Regions from separate parts of the Azospirillum agricola genome, predicted to be linked through region 2. Evidence: predicted binding sites of a transcription regulator. Region 2 holds the regulator's gene; the other holds the start of a gene.
What was found. The regulator PhoB, encoded in region 2, activates phosphate uptake and scavenging genes when phosphate is short. The targets are predictions, from matches to a motif close to TNTCATAAAACTGTCA.
Positions count from the first base shown of each region.

Region 1 (5,191 bases), on a different contig from region 2:
CGCGCGCCGCGCCTGCTGATCGCCGAGGATCTGGAGATCAACCGCGAGCTTCTGGCCGCCATCTTCCAGCAGAGCGGGTACGGGCTGGATCTCGTCGCCGACGGCGCCGCGGCGGTGGAGGCGATGCGCGGCGGGGCCGATTACGACCTCGTGCTGATGGACGTCCACATGCCGGTGATGAACGGGCTGGAGGCGACCCGGTTGATCCGCGCCATGCCGCCGCCGCGCGGGACCGTGCCCATCCTCGCCCTGACCGCCGGGAACATGCCCGAGGAGATCGCGGAATGCCGGCGCGCCGGGATGGACGGCCATGTCGGCAAGCCCTACGACCGTGCCCGTCTGCTGCGGGAGGCGGCGAAAGCCATCGACGACGCCCGGACCAGCGCGTCGCGCGTCTGACCCGATTCGGCACGGCGACGCCGGCGCGAGGGCGGGTGGCGCCGATGGAAAGCGTGGGGAGCGGGCGGGGAAACGGCCGTCAGGCCGGGTCGAAGACCTGCGGGAAATGCGCCAGCCGGCGGCCGAACAGCCCGGCGGCCGAGGCGGTGCCCCCCTTGCCGCGCGCCTTCTCCGTCGCCGGGGTGGCGGGGGCCGGCATGGTGGTGGTGGGCAGGGCGGCGGCGGTCAGGGGGCCGGCAGGCACGGCGGCAGGCAGGGCGGCGGTGGGGCGGGCGCGGCGCTCCTCGTCGCGCGGAGGGGCGTAGAAATGCAGGGTCAACTGGCCGTCGGGTTCCGCCGCGTAGGGCAGACCGGGAACCGTCCGGCGCTCCGTGCCCGGAAGAACATACTGATCGCCTTGATCGGTGCGCTCGATGTGCGGCATGTACCGGTGTCCTGTCTCGACCCCAGCGATTCTGCCGTTCCCGACCGTCCGGGTCAAGGCCATGCTTGCGTGCGAACGGCTCAACCCGTTCGCGCCGCATGTTTTTTCCCTCTCAGGGGAGCAGAAGGGCCGCCGTGACGAGGTAGGAGACGTAGGCGACCGTCGCCGAGGCCGGAATCGTCAGCACCCAGGCCCAGACGATCCGCCCCGCCAGCCCCCAGCGCACCGCCGAGGTGCGTCGGGCGGAGCCGACTCCGACGATGGCGCCGGTGATGGTGTGGGTGGTGGACACCGGGATGCCGAGCCACGTCGCGCCGAACAGCGTGATGGCGCCCGCCGTCTCGGCGCAGAAGCCCTGGTAGGGCTTCAGGTCGGTGATGCGCGAGCCCATGGTGCGGACGATGCGCCAGCCGCCCATCAGCGTGCCCAGCCCCATCGCCGCCTGGCAGGCCAGGATGACCCAGAAGGGGACGTAGAAGCTGTCGCCCAGCATGCCCTGGCTGAACAGCAGCACGGCGATGATGCCCATCGTCTTCTGCGCGTCGTTGCCGCCGTGGCCCAGGCTGTAGAGGGCGGCGGAGACGAGCTGCCAATGGCGGAACTGGCGGTCCACCGCGAAGGGCGGCGCCTTGCGCAGCGCCCACGAGATGATCAGCACCAGCAGCAGCGCCAGCAGCAGGCCGATGGTTGGCGACAGCACGATCGCGACGGCGGTCTTGAAGAAGCCGCTGCCGACGATGGCCCCCACCCCCGCCTTGGCGATGCCGGCCCCGGCCAGCCCGCCGACCAGCGCGTGCGAGGAGGAGGAGGGCAGCCCCAGCCACCAGGTGAACAGGTTCCAGCCGATGGCGCCGCACAGCGCCCCCAGGATCACCGCCGGGTCGATGACCGACGGCTCGACCAGCCCGGTGCCGATGGTGGTGGCGACGTGCAGGCCGAAGAACAGGAAGGCGATGAAGTTGAAGAAGGCCGCCCAGGCGACGGCCAGCTTCGGGGACAGCACGCGGGTCGACACCACGGTGGCGATGGAGTTCGCCGCGTCGTGCAGCCCGTTGATGAAGTCGAAGGCGAGCGCCACCAGGATGATGAAGGCGAGCGCCGGCAGGCCGATCTGAAGGGCGTCCATCGGCGGGATCTCAGACCTGATCGAGCGTGATGCCCGCGACGAGGTCGCCGACGTCGTCGCAGCGGTCGGTCACCGCCTCCAGCATCTCGTACAGCTCGCGCCGGCCGAGGAAGGCGATCATGTCCGGCCGCTCGGCGATCAGCGCCTGGAGCGCGTTGCGCAGGATGTCGTCGGCCTCGTCCTCCAGATCCGACAGCCGGCCGCAGAGCTGGCCGATGCGGTCGGCGTTGCGGGCGATGGCGCCGAGCAGCGGCATCAGCTCGACCAGCACGCCGGCCTGCTGGCGGATCAGCGCCACGAAACGGCGCATCGGGTCGTCGAAGCTGACGACCCCGTACAGGCCGGCGTGGCGCGGCACCTCGTCCATCAGGTCGATGGCGTCGTCCAGCGCGTTGATCAGTGACAGGATGTCGGAGCGGTCGAACGGCGTGATGAAGGCGCGGTGCAGGTCGCGCCCGGCCTCCTTGGCGATGTGGTCGGCGTCCTTCTCGACCTTCTTCAGCGCGGCGATGCGCTGGGGGCGTTCGTCGGGGCTGGCGTCCATGACCGCTTCCAGCGCGGCGGCGGCGGCCACGATGTGGCGGGCCTGCTCGACGAACTGGTCGACGAAGCGTTCCTCCTTCGGCATCAGCGAACGGAATGCGCGGAGCAGCATGGGACGGTATCTCTTGTGCGTGAACTGGCGCGCCGCTCATAACACGCTTCGCGGGCGCGTGCAGCGGCGACTGTCATCCGAACGTCATAAAATCGACATCCGGCTTTCGGAAGGCCCCGCACTGCGGCATTTCCGCCCGCCCGCCAGGGCCGGCGGGCGATCGACGCGGGCGGAGTGTCTTCGACGCGGACAGGCACGGATTCCGGCTGTGCCGGCTCGCCGGAGGACACGGTATGGGATGGTTCGGCCATCCATGTTCATCCCTGGATACCGGAAACCGTCCATGTCTTGAAGAATTTTCTCCTTCCGCTTTGCCCCGGTCAACCGCAGCATGTCATGCTGGAGTCATCCTGCCCGCCCTGGACAGCCGGCGGAGCCGCCCCAACATGGGGGAGGGACACCCGAACCACGGACGCCGACCATGAAGACCCCGTTCGCCGCCGCGACCTTCGCCATCGCGCTCACCCTTTCGCCGCTGGCCGCGCGGGCGCAGGGCGCCGCCGCGCCGGACAGTTGCAGCCCGACCGTGTCGGCGGCGCTGGAGACCTGGGACCTGGGCATGGCGGCGGCCGAGCGGTTCGGCGAGAAGGCGGTGGCGCTGGCCCGCGAGAAGGGGCGGGAGTATCTGCTTCCCCTGCTGGGCATCGATCCGAAGACGCCCCCCTCCTCGGCGCATCCCGACGCGGAGCGCACCACCGACGACGTCGCCCGCGCGGTCGAGGCCAGCCGCAACGACCCCAAGCGCCGGGCCGAGCTGTGCGTCGCCGTCACCCGCGCGATGAACGAGGCGCGCGACACCGCCGCCAACACGGCGGGGGCGGGGCTGGACGCGCTGCGCCGCGCGGTGGAGGGGCTGCGCTCCACGCTGCCCGCCGCGCCGGCGGCGCCCGCTCCGGCTCCGGACGGCGCCATCAGGACCTGATCCGGCCGGACGGTGCCGAACCGGCGTTGTTTATCAAGTGGGGACGGCCGCAATCCTCCGCGCGAATTCGCCGGGCTGGCCCCGCAAAAAATCACAGGCGGAATAAACACGCTTCGCCCATGTTCTTCCTCGTGAGCCTCGGGGCTGCTTCGGGGCGGGGTGAGGGTGCGGCGGATTTGCCATGGCTCGCGGATTTGTCACAATCCAGGGTCATAGGCCCAATTGCAGCGTTCCTCACCAAGGTCTAGGTTGTTCGTGTAACCAACCAAAATCCCTCCTGCGGGGAAGGTGCCATCCATGAATCTGCACGGTCTGGCCAGCGATATGGTGAAAACCGCTCTGGCCTGCGAAAGGACGCTCCCCGGACGGGCGGGCGCCGACGATCACGATCTGGCGTTGCACATCATGAAGGAACCGGACATCGCCTGGCACGTCTGCGAGACGTACGCCCGCGTCACCCAGGTTTCCATCGAGGAACTGCCGGTCAGCCAGCTGCGCGGCCTCATCAGCGACATCGTGCTGTCCAAGCTTCCCCGTTACGACTGAGTTCCGCGATCCCAGGGGCCGGAGTCATCCGGGAGTCTTCTCTTCTCCCTCAATCCACAGACTTTGTGGTGCCGCCATGGCGATCGAACTTCATTCCTTCACCGTTACCCTGGCCATCGCCGACGCCTCCGGCTGCGCCAGCGCCGCCGAGCATCGCGCCCGCGTGTGGAAGGCCGTGTCCGAACTGTCGGAGGCGGTGCGCTCCGCCGGCATGGCCAAGGAGGCGCGTTTCCGCGGCCAGGACCGCTGCGGCCATGTGCTTTTCGAGGCGACCGACACCGGCGCCGCCTTCCTGCGCGGCCTGCCGGCCATCGCCCGCGTCGACACCGGACGGGTCGCCGTCCATCACTGACCGGCACTGACCGGCACTGACCGGCACTGACCGATTCGTGTCCGTCCCGCCGCCAGCGGCGGGACGGCTCACGTCATTGCGATCTCACCGCACGCGGTGGCGCAGGGGGCGGACGTTGCTTTCGCTTTCCTCCGCCTCTTCCGTGGGGCGGACCTTCTTGAGCTGAACCACGAAGCGTTCGGCGCCGTTCTCCATCACGGCGATCCCCGTCAGCCCATGCGCCCAGTCGCAGGGGACGACGTGGATTTCCTTGATGGTGGCGGTGCCGGCCGCAAGCTCCGCGCGGTCGAGGACGACATCCCCGACCCGAAATCCCAAATACGCGTCGATCAGCATTCTGTTGGGCGTCCGTCTTCCGTTGGGCGTCGAACCGGGGCCGGCCCGATGCCGGCCGACCCGTGACGGCCCATCTTGCCACAGATTGGGTCGGTTGCGACGCATTCCCATGACAATCGGTCGGGCTGCCGCTTGGTTCCCGTCCGGGCGATTCCGCCGGGGTCGCCCGGATGCCCCCTACCTTGGTTCCGGTGTGCCTGAAAAACAGGCAATCGCCGGGGCCGCCGTTGGCGGCGCTTCGGCCGATGGGCTAGGGTGGGGGGACGCCGGGGGCCATGGGCGCTCAAGCCCCTCGGGGGTGTGCGCAATCGCGGAAGGTTTCTCGCCGTGCAGAGTTGGCTGGTGCTGGCCGTGTCGGCGGCCTATCTGGGCGTGCTGTTCGCCATCGCGTGGTGGGGCGACCGCCAGACCGACCCGCGCGCCGGGGGCGG
Region 1 covers NZ_JAIFZR010000002.1:92,667-97,857, forward strand. The annotation lists gene JN22_RS03265 (response regulator) at 1-399, shown strand, start outside; gene JN22_RS03270 (hypothetical protein) at 479-823, opposite strand; gene JN22_RS03275 (inorganic phosphate transporter) at 936-1,949, opposite strand; gene JN22_RS03280 (DUF47 domain-containing protein) at 1,960-2,604, opposite strand; gene JN22_RS03285 (hypothetical protein) at 3,026-3,526, shown strand; gene JN22_RS03290 (hypothetical protein) at 3,824-4,072, shown strand; gene JN22_RS03295 (hypothetical protein) at 4,149-4,424, shown strand; gene JN22_RS03300 (hypothetical protein) at 4,509-4,760, opposite strand; gene JN22_RS03305 (PAS domain-containing hybrid sensor histidine kinase/response regulator) at 5,088-5,191, shown strand, end outside.
Region 1: the regulator PhoB is predicted to act here: its motif matches at 2,687-2,702, upstream of JN22_RS03280 (DUF47 domain-containing protein).

Region 2 (5,191 bases):
CCTGATCGAGGTCAACATCAACAACCTCGCCGCCGTGCCGTCGATCATCTTCGGCCTGCTCGGCCTGGCGGTGTTCCTCGGCTTCTTCGGCCTGCCGCGCTCGGCGCCGCTGGTCGGCGGTCTGGTGATGGCGCTGATGACCCTGCCGGTCATCATCATCTCGGCCCGCGTCGCGCTCAAGTCGGTGCCGCCCTCGATCCGCGAGGCCGCGCTGGGCATCGGCGCCTCGCCCTTGCAGACGGTGACGCACCATGTGCTGCCGCTGGCGATGCCCGGCATCCTGACCGGCACCATCATCGGCATGGCCCGCGCGCTCGGCGAGACGGCGCCGCTGCTGATGATCGGCATGGTCGCCTTCATCGTCGACATCCCGCACGGCTGGACCGACAGCGCCACCGTGCTGCCGGTGCAGATCTACATGTGGGCCGACAGTCCCGAGCGCGCCTTCACGGAGCGCACCTCGGCGGCGATCATGATCCTGCTCGGCTTCCTGATCCTGATGAACGGGTTGGCCGTTTTCCTGCGCAAGAAATTCGAGAGGCGGTGGTAAGCCATGAGCGTCCATACCCAGACCCACACCGGCGCCCCGGCCGCCGTGCGCTCGGCCCCGGCCGTGCCGAACAAGATGATCGCCCGCGACGTCAAGGTGTTCTACGGGGCCAAGCAGGCGCTGAAGGGCATCAACGTCGAGATTCAGGAAAACAAGGTGCTGGCGCTGATCGGCCCGTCGGGCTGCGGCAAGTCGACCTTCCTGCGCTGTCTCAACCGGATGAACGACACCATCGAGAACTGCCGGGTCGAGGGACTGATCGCGCTCGACGGCGAGGACATCTACGGCAAGTCGATCGACGCCGTGCAGCTCCGCGCCCGCGTCGGCATGGTGTTCCAGAAGCCGAACCCCTTCCCCAAGTCGATCTACGACAACATCGCCTACGGCCCGCGCATCCACGGCATGGCGTCGGGCCGCGACGAGCTGGACGAGGTGGTCGAGAAGTCGCTCCAGCGCGCCGGCCTGTGGAACGAGGTGAAGGACCGCCTGCGCGAGCCCGGCACCGGCCTGTCCGGCGGCCAGCAGCAGCGCCTGTGCATCGCCCGCGCCATCGCCGTCAGCCCCGAGGTGATCCTGATGGACGAGCCCTGCTCGGCGCTCGACCCCATCGCGACCGCCCACATCGAGGAACTGATCGACGAGCTGCGCGAGAACTTCACCATCGTCATCGTCACCCACAACATGCAGCAGGCGGCCCGCGTCTCGCAGAAGACCGCCTTCTTCCATCTGGGCGACATGGTGGAGTGCGACGACACCGAGGAGATCTTCACCAACCCGCGCGACGAGCGCACCCAGGGCTACATCACCGGCCGCTACGGCTGATTCTTTGCGTGTCCCTCTCCCGCCCCGGGAGAGGGCGCAGAGTCGACGGCCGCAGGCCGGACGAGCGCCGAAGGCGATCGTAGGTGGCGCGCGGTCGCGAGACTTGCGAGCGACCTCGGGGCCCACCGCGAAGCGGTGGGAAGGGTGAGGGGCGATCGGGCGTGCGGTTCGATCCATGCCACCGATAGCCCCTCACCCTCCCCGCTCCGTGGGTCCCCTCCTTCTCCCGGGGCGGGAGAGGGCGTTCCAGGCGGACTTGAAGTTGTCGTGTTGAAGGAAGCGAAGATGCTGGGTAATGTCGAGCCGCGCGCAGTGAACGGAGCCACCATGAACGCGGCGTTGAAGCCGCTCGCCCTCGTCGTCGAGGACGAGGCCGACATCGTTACCCTGCTGAAGTACAATCTGGAAAAAGAGGGTTTCCGCGTCGCCACCGCCACCGACGGCGAGGAAGCCCTGCTGCTGGCCGGGGAGCAGACCCCGCACATCGTCCTGCTCGACTGGATGCTGCCGCTGATGAGCGGGCTGGAGGTCTGCCGCCAGCTCCGCCGCAACGCCAAGACCCGCGACATCCCGATCATCATGCTGACGGCGCGCGGGGAAGAGGGCGACCGGGTGCGCGGTCTGAACTCCGGCGCCGACGACTACATCACCAAGCCCTTCTCACCGACCGAGCTGGTCGCCCGCATGCGCGCGGTGCTGCGCCGCGCCTCGCCGGGGATGACCGACGAAACGCTCCAGTTCGCCGACGTGACGATGGATCTGGCGGCCCACCGCGTGCGGCGCAACGGCCGCGACGTGCATCTCGGCCCGACCGAATTCCGCCTGCTGCGCCATTTCATGCAGCATCCGGGGCGGGTCTTCTCGCGCGAGCAGCTTCTCGATCTGGTGTGGGGCCACGACGTCTATGTCGAGCCGCGCACCGTCGACGTCCACATCCGCCGCCTGCGCAAGGCGATGAACGAGGAGACCGAGCTGGACCTGATCCGCACCGTGCGGTCGGCCGGCTACGCGCTCGACACCAAGACGGTGTGAGGGGCGGCGGGAAACCCCGCCTCCCATCCTTACGTGATCGCGTCCAGCGCATCGTTGCTCAGGCCGCCCGGCACGATGGTCAGCGGGATGCGCAGCTTTCCCAGCCCCCGCCCGGTGTAGTAGGACACCAGCGGCCCCGGCCCCTCCGGGTCGGTGCCGGCGGCCAGCACCAGGATGGAGATGCTCGGCTCCTCGGCGATCAGGGCCAGCACCTCCTCGTGCGGGTTGCCCTCGCGGACGTAGAGCGCCGGCAGGGTGCCGGTGAGCTGGTTGACCTCGCGGGCCAGCTTCTGGAGCATCAGCTCGGCCTCGTTGCGCTGCTCCTCGCGGATCAGGTTCTCCACCGCCAGCCAATGCTGCATCTCGCCCTGCTCCAGCACGGTCAGCAGGGCCACCTTGCCGCCCGACTTGCGGGCGCGCAGGCAGGCGTAGCGCAGCGCCACCTTCAGCTCCGGGCTGTCGTCGACGACGACCAGGAAGATGCGCACCGGCGGCGGCGAGGTCGGCGGCGAGGTTTCGGTCGTCTCGGTCATCTCAACCCCCCTTGGTTCTTTTGTCGTTCACACGCGGCGGAAGGCGGCGCCCGCCGCCCAGCCGGCCGCGACCGCGCCGACCACCGCGGCCACCCCGTAGACGACCGGACGGTGGCGGGCGATGTCGTAGAGTTCGGCGCTGAAGCCGATCTTCGACACCACCAGCGGCGTGGTCTGGGCGCTCACCACCTCGCCGTTGCGGATCAGCAGCGCCTCGACATTGTACAACCCCGTCGGGACGTTGGCTGGAAAATAGATGTTGGTGCGGAACAGCCGGTCGCCCAGGAAGGCGACCTGCCCGAAGGTCAGGGCGTAGAGGCCGGCGCGCTGCTTGTTGCGGATCAGGGCGGCGCGGAAGGCCGCCAGCTCGTCGGGCTCCAGCGTCTCGCGCGGGCCGAGCTGGAGCTGCGGCAGGCCGATCTGGTGGCGCTCCAGCACCGGGCGACCGACGAGCTGGTCGAGCGGCCGGCTGGTCGCCACCGTGTAGAAGCTGGGGACCTGCTCGAAGCGCACGCTGTCGGTGTTGATCCACATGCCGGCGATCCGCTCCTTGCGGCGGACGGTGGCGGGCACGCGCGGGCCGGTGACGACGATGGCGACGTCGCCCGCCCCGTCGGTGGTGCCGAACAGCACGACCTCGGTTCCGGTGAAGCCGGTGGTGATGGCGATCAGGTGGCTCGACAGGTCGGCGACGAGCTGCTGGGCCCACACGGTGGCCGCCAGCGTGCCGCCCAGCAGCAGCCCGCCCAGCGCCGCCGCCCCCTGGACCAGACGACGTTTCGACAGCGAAACCATCACGTCATTCCCGAGGTCAGGGTGAAGAGATCCTCCGGCCGGGCGAAGAGATCCCAGGCCAGCTTCAGCGCCACCGCGACGACGATGCAGGACAGCAGCAGCCGGGCCTGCTCGCCGCGCAGCCGGCTTCCCATCTTGGTGCCGGACTGGGCGCCGGTGACGCCGCCGATCAGCAGCAGCAGGGCCAGCATGGCGTCGACCGTCTGGTTGGTGGCGGCCTGCAACAGGGTGGCGGCGGCGGTGGTGAAGATGATCTGGAACAGCGAGGTGCCGGCCACCAGACCCGCCGGCATGTTCAGCAGATAGATCATCGCCGGCACCAGCAGGAAGCCGCCGCCGATGCCCATGATCGCCACCAGCATGCCGCCGACCAGCCCGATCCCCGCCGGCAGCAGCGCCGAGATGTAGAGCTTGGAGCGCTGGAACCGCATCTTGAAGGGCAGGCCGTGCAGCCAGATGTGGCGGTGCAGCTTGCCGCGCCTTGCGGTGGGGGCGCGGCGCCGGATGAGGGCGCGGCTGCTCTCCACCAGCATCATGCCGCCGATGGTGCCGAGGAAGAAGACGTAGGACAGGGTGATGGCGATGTCGATCTGGCCGAGCCGCTGGAGGATCGCGAAGATCCAGACGCCGAGCGCCGTGCCGACCACGCCGCCGGCCAGCATCACCACCCCCAGCTTGACGTCGACGTTGCCGCGCCGCCAGTGGGCCAGCACGCCCGACACGCTGGCGGCGACGAGCTGGTTGGCCTGGGTGCCGACCGCGACGGCCGGCGGCACGCCGATGAAGATCAGCAGCGGCGTCATCAGGAAGCCGCCGCCGACCCCGAACATGCCCGACAGGAAGCCGACCAGCCACCCCATGCCGAGCACCAGCAGCGCGTTGACCGACATCTCGGCGATCGGCAGATAGACTTGCATGGGAGGGGATCGCCGGCCAGGAAAGGTGGGGCAGCTTACCCGACCCGGCCGGCCGGCGGAAGCCGGGTCGACGCCGCGCGGTCGGGGCGCCGCGGTCAGCGCCCGGAGGAGACGCGGGCCATGGCGCCGGCGGAGGCGTTGAAGCTCTTCATGAAGCCGCCCTTGTCGGGAAAGGCGCGGTCGGCCTCGCGCCGCGCGGCGTCGAGGTCGGTGGCGTGGATGATCAGCCGGTTGGCCTGGAACCAGACCGGGTTGACCGCGCGTCCGACGGCGCGCGCGCTGGCGCTGTCGAAGCTGACCTCGGCCCGGAAGGGCCGGACGCCGGGTCCGGGCTGGCCCAGGCGGTGGAGGAAGCTGGGAGGCGCGCCCTCCGTCCTGGCGATCTCGCGCTGTGTCTGCCGCAGGGTCTGCTCGGCGATGGAGAGGCGCTTTTCGGCGTCCTCCACCTTGCGGCGGACCTCCTGGAGGGCTTCGTTCTCCAACGTCCACCGCTCGTGCAGGGGGGTGAGCGCCCGGCGCGCCTGGTCCAGCCCGGCCATGGC
Region 2 covers NZ_JAIFZR010000005.1:955,528-960,718, reverse strand. The annotation lists gene pstA (phosphate ABC transporter permease PstA) at 1-550, shown strand, start outside; gene pstB (phosphate ABC transporter ATP-binding protein PstB) at 554-1,372, shown strand; gene phoB (phosphate regulon transcriptional regulator PhoB) at 1,700-2,404, shown strand; gene JN22_RS19475 (universal stress protein) at 2,434-2,937, opposite strand; gene JN22_RS19470 (TIGR02186 family protein) at 2,965-3,732, opposite strand; gene JN22_RS19465 (sulfite exporter TauE/SafE family protein) at 3,732-4,649, opposite strand; gene JN22_RS19460 (hypothetical protein) at 4,745-5,191, opposite strand, start outside.